DNA from 2 places in the Hohaiivirga grylli genome. Region 2 is predicted to be linked to the other one. Evidence: predicted binding sites of a transcription regulator. Region 2 holds the regulator's gene; the other holds the start of a gene.
What was found. Region 2 encodes HrcA, which represses chaperone genes, less so after heat shock. Its sites were predicted from a motif close to GTTAGCACTCNCNNNNNGNGAGTGCTAAC; they were not measured.
Positions count from the first base shown of each region.

Region 1 (2,411 bases), 340 kb from region 2:
TTATTTTAAATAATAATCTTGTGATTTGATATTGTTAAGTTATTCTTCTTGAAAAAAAGGACGCCTCACAAATGAATTTGTAAGGCGTTATCATATTTATTTCTTGTTTCCGTCTTGATCGAACTGCTTCATATAGGCGATGAGATCAGAAATTTTCTTTTCATCTTTGACGCCAACGAAAATCATTTTTGTCTTTGGAATTTTCTTCCGCGGATCTTTAATGTATTCGCGGAAAACCTCTTCATCCCAAACAATGCCAGAGTTTTTGTTTGCTTCAGAGTAATTGAAGCCTGGGATTGAACCTGACTGGCGGCCAAATAGTCCATTCATAAGTGGGCCTGTCATATTTTTTGCTTTGGGACCAATTTGATGGCAGGCACGGCACTGAATAAAGACCTTCTCACCCGCAGCCGGATCCCCTGCCTCCTGCGCGTGTGCAGCCCCCATGCCCAATAGTGATAAGGCAATGACAGAAATAAGTTTGTACATTGGTTATTCCCCACTCTGATATTCTAAAATCTCACTTATGCATTAGAGAACGCATGCATAGAACACAGATGAGGGATAGCACACCCTTTTCGCCCCGTCTCGTATAGATATAGCTTAGGTTGTTTGAGGACAATCTAAATGATTTATCAGTTTGAACTGCGGACGCCTTTCATCCGGATTAGGACGCGGCCGCCTGTTCCTCTGTCATAGCTTTCTATTGTAGCGCTGCCCTCTGTGCGCCAGTCAATTTTATCGGCGTTGTGCCGACCTTTGGAGGAAAATCCTGTTTCACCACGAACGCTGCCGCCAATGCGGATGCAGGTGTCAGAGCCGGGTGTTTTAAAAAATCCTGCGCCGTATTCAGGGCATGCCTGCATTGTGTCAGATGGAGAAGGCGCTTTTGGAAAAGGTTTCTCACTCGCATAAGCGGTGCCACTGGTTACAAGAACGAGTGTCAAAGCTGATGCAGAAATAGTCTGTCTGATGATATCCGGCATAGAATCGTCCCAAAGCACTTTCAGTTGGCACAGTAATGCAAACATTCTGGCGCATTTGTGGCTTAACGATAGCAGCTTGTGTACGACTGGCAAGCTTAAATACGAGAAACTTTTTGAGGAATGCAGAAGTGGCTGCAAAGCCCCGCGTTAACGACAATTTTCATAAATACAGGATTTCAGCTGATTTGAGATTTTTTTACTGATAGGCTTCTTGACACTGATCTTCCCCATACATATCTGAAAGTCGCTGGCACTCTCATCGGGACAGTGCTAACATCAATTTCCAGATGACCCGGAAATGTATCCGGGCATTGTTAAAACCTTTATTATAAAGAGGGCCATTAGATATGAAGTTCCGTCCTTTGCACGACCGTGTTGTCGTCCGTCGCGTTGAAAGCGAAGAAAAGACAAAAGGTGGTATCATTATTCCGGATACAGCCAAGGAAAAGCCACAGGAAGGCGAAATCGTCGCTGTCGGCCCAGGTATCCGTGACGACAATGGCAAGCTGGTTGCACTTGATGTCAAGAAGGGCGATCGCGTCCTGTTTGGCAAGTGGTCCGGTACTGAAATCAAGCTTGATGGTGAAGATCTCCTGATCATGAAGGAATCTGACATCATGGGCGTTCTGTCCAAGTAATTTCAGCGCATCGTCGCTATTTTCCTGAAAACATATTTGAATTGAGAGGCTAAGCTTATGGCTGCCAAAGAAGTAAAATTCGGAACAGAAGCTCGCGAAAAGATGCTTCGCGGTGTTGATATTCTTGCAAACGCCGTCAAGGTTACACTTGGTCCTAAGGGCCGTAACGTTGTTATCGATCGTTCTTTCGGTGCTCCACGCATCACAAAAGACGGTGTTAGCGTTGCCAAGGAAATCGAACTTGCAGATAAGTTCGAAAACATGGGCGCCCAGATGGTCCGTGAAGTTGCTTCCAAGACCAACGACATCGCTGGTGACGGTACAACAACAGCAACTGTTCTGGCTCAGGCTATCGTTCGTGAAGGTGCCAAGGCTGTTACAGCCGGCATGAACCCAATGGATCTGAAGCGCGGTATTGATCTGGCAACAGCAGAGGCTATTGCTGATATCCAGAAGCGCGCCAAGAAGGTTAAGTCTTCTGAAGAAATCACACAGGTTGGTACAGTTTCCGCTAACGGCGATCGCTCCGTTGGTGAAATGATTGCCAAGGCTATGCAGAAGGTCGGCAACGAAGGCGTTATCACTGTTGAAGAAGCCAAGAGCCTCGAAACAGAACTCGACGTTGTTGAAGGTATGCAGTTCGATCGTGGTTACCTGTCTCCATACTTCATCACAAATGCTGAGAAGATGGTCGCAGAACTCGAAGACCCATACATTCTCATTCATGAGAAGAAGCTGACATCACTGCAGCCAATGCTGCCAGTTCTGGAAGCAGTTGTTCAGACAG
Region 1 is NZ_JBBYXI010000001.1:895,208-897,618, forward strand. Features, by position in the region: gene WJT86_RS03885 (c-type cytochrome) at 97-489, opposite strand; gene WJT86_RS03890 (porin) at 636-986, opposite strand; gene groES (co-chaperone GroES) at 1,334-1,624, shown strand; gene groL (chaperonin GroEL) at 1,682-2,411, shown strand, end outside.
Region 1: the regulator HrcA is predicted to act here: its motif matches at 1,233-1,261, upstream of groES (co-chaperone GroES).

Region 2 (2,411 bases):
GGCGTGGTTTTGTCTCGGACATGATATTCTCGCCTTAGCCAGCAATGGCTTTTTTCTGGAGATCAACAAGCTGGGAGACACCGGATTTTGCCAGCTTCAGGAGTTCAAGAAACTCTTCTTCTGAGAAAGGGGCGCCTTCTGCCGTTCCCTGAATTTCAACGAGACCGCCAGAGCCGGTAATAACAAAGTTGGAATCTGTCTGAGCGTTTGAATCTTCAGCATAATCAAGATCAAGAACCGGCGTGCCCTTATAGATGCCGCAGGAAATGGCAGCGATATGTTCGCGTAGCGGATTGACTGAGATAATAGAACGCTCCTGCATCCAGCTGAAACAATCATGCAGGGCAACCCATGCGCCTGTGATGGAAGCTGTACGTGTGCCGCCATCAGCCTGAAGCACATCGCAGTCGAGTGTAATCTGGCGTTCTCCAATAGCTGGCAGATTGGTGACTGCACGGAGGGAACGGCCGATAAGGCGCTGGATTTCCTGCGTACGGCCAGACGGCTTGCCACTGTTGACTTCACGGCGGGTGCGTTCATGCGTGGCACGTGGAAGCATTGCATATTCCGCAGTGACCCAGCCTTTGCCAGAGCCGCGCAGCCATGGTGGTGTCTTTTCTTCGAGTGAGGCTGTGCAGAGCACTTTTGTATCACCAAAAGAAATCAGGCATGAGCCTTCTGCATAGCGAACAACATTACGTTCAATAGTAACGGGGCGCATCTGATCTGGCGTGCGGTTGGATGGGCGCATTATCTGGTTACCTTTGGCTGGCTGAATAGAACCATAGGGTCATAGCGGGCCTAGACCCCTGGGGCAAGCATTGCCTGATAATTTCGCAATCAAATTTCAGGTAATTATTGTCTGACTACTTCAAACAGTGCCTACTTGGTGCTAGTTTAGAAATATGAAGTCCGTACATCCTATTCTCGGCCAGACTGCAACAGGCGCAAGTGATCTGAGTGATCGCTCCCGTGAAATATTTAAAAGGCTTGTTGAGACATATATCTCGACAGGTGAGCCAGTTGGTTCACGCAATCTGTCGCGTATTCTGCCGATGTCATTGTCGCCTGCCTCCATCCGCAATGTGATGTCTGATCTGGAACTGGCCGGGCTGATCTATTCACCGCATACAAGTGCCGGGCGTCTGCCAACGGAAACAGGATTACGCTTCTTCGTCGATTCAATGCTGGAGATTGGCGATGTCTCCGCTGATGAACGCAAGCATATTGAAGCACAGATGCGTGCTGCGGCTTCCGGGCATACTTTTGAGACGGCTCTATCTGAAGCATCTTCGCTTTTATCCGGGCTATCCCGTGGTGCTGGCGTTGTCGTTACAACAAAGGCCAACGCTCCGCTGAAACATGTTGAGTTTGTGCGGCTGGAGCCCGAGCGGGCACTGGTTATTCTTGTTAATGAAGATGGAAGCGTCGAGAACCGTATTCTCGGGTTGCCGAAAGGTTTGCCATCTTCTGCGCTCATTGAGGCCGCCAATTATCTCAATGCCCATATCCGGGGCCGGACACTGGCTGAGCTGCGGACAGAGCTTGAAAGCAGTCAGAGTGAAATTGAGAAAGAGCTTGATGAACTGACAGCCAAGCTTGTGCGTATGGGATTAGCTGAAACGGTTGGCACAACCGGTGAGCGTCAGCTGATTGTGCGCGGACAGGCCAATCTTCTTGAAGACCTGCATGCTGCTGAAGATCTGGAACGTGTTCGGCTCCTTTTCTCAGATCTTGAAAGCAAGACAGATGTGATTGATCTGTTAAGCCGGGCAGAAAAAGGCGAAGGTGTTCGTATTTTTATTGGTTCGGAAAATAAGCTTTTTTCACTATCCGGCTCATCTCTGATTGCGGCTCCATTCCGCGACACGGCGCAGAAGATTGTTGGTGTTGTCGGAATCATTGGTCCGACACGTCTGAACTATTCACGTATCGTGCCTATGGTGGATTATACGGCACAGGTTGTATCGAGACTGCTGAGTAAAGAGTGATTCAGAAGTCTTTTTAGCTGAAATGTAAGGTAGCTCTTGGCGAAACTGAACGACACTGCTATGTGCCGTATAGAGATTTCATTTCCGCGCAGCAGCTGACAGGCGGCAGGAACGGCAAACGCAAGAATGACAAAACATAAGATTGATAATATCCGCAATTTTTCCATCGTGGCGCATATCGACCATGGTAAGTCGACACTGGCTGATCGTCTGATCCAGAAAACCGGTGCACTGGCTGATCGTGAGATGATGGAACAGGTGCTCGATAATATGGATATCGAGCGTGAGCGCGGTATTACCATCAAGGCTCAGACCGTTCGTCTCGAATACCCGGCAAACGATGGCAAGACCTATATTCTCAACCTGATGGACACCCCCGGTCACGTCGACTTTGCTTATGAAGTCTCGCGGTGTCTGGCT
Region 2 is NZ_JBBYXI010000001.1:550,920-553,330, forward strand. Features, by position in the region: gene rdgB (RdgB/HAM1 family non-canonical purine NTP pyrophosphatase) at 1-22, opposite strand, end outside; gene rph (ribonuclease PH) at 35-751, opposite strand; gene hrcA (heat-inducible transcriptional repressor HrcA) at 906-1,991, shown strand; gene lepA (translation elongation factor 4) at 2,118-2,411, shown strand, end outside.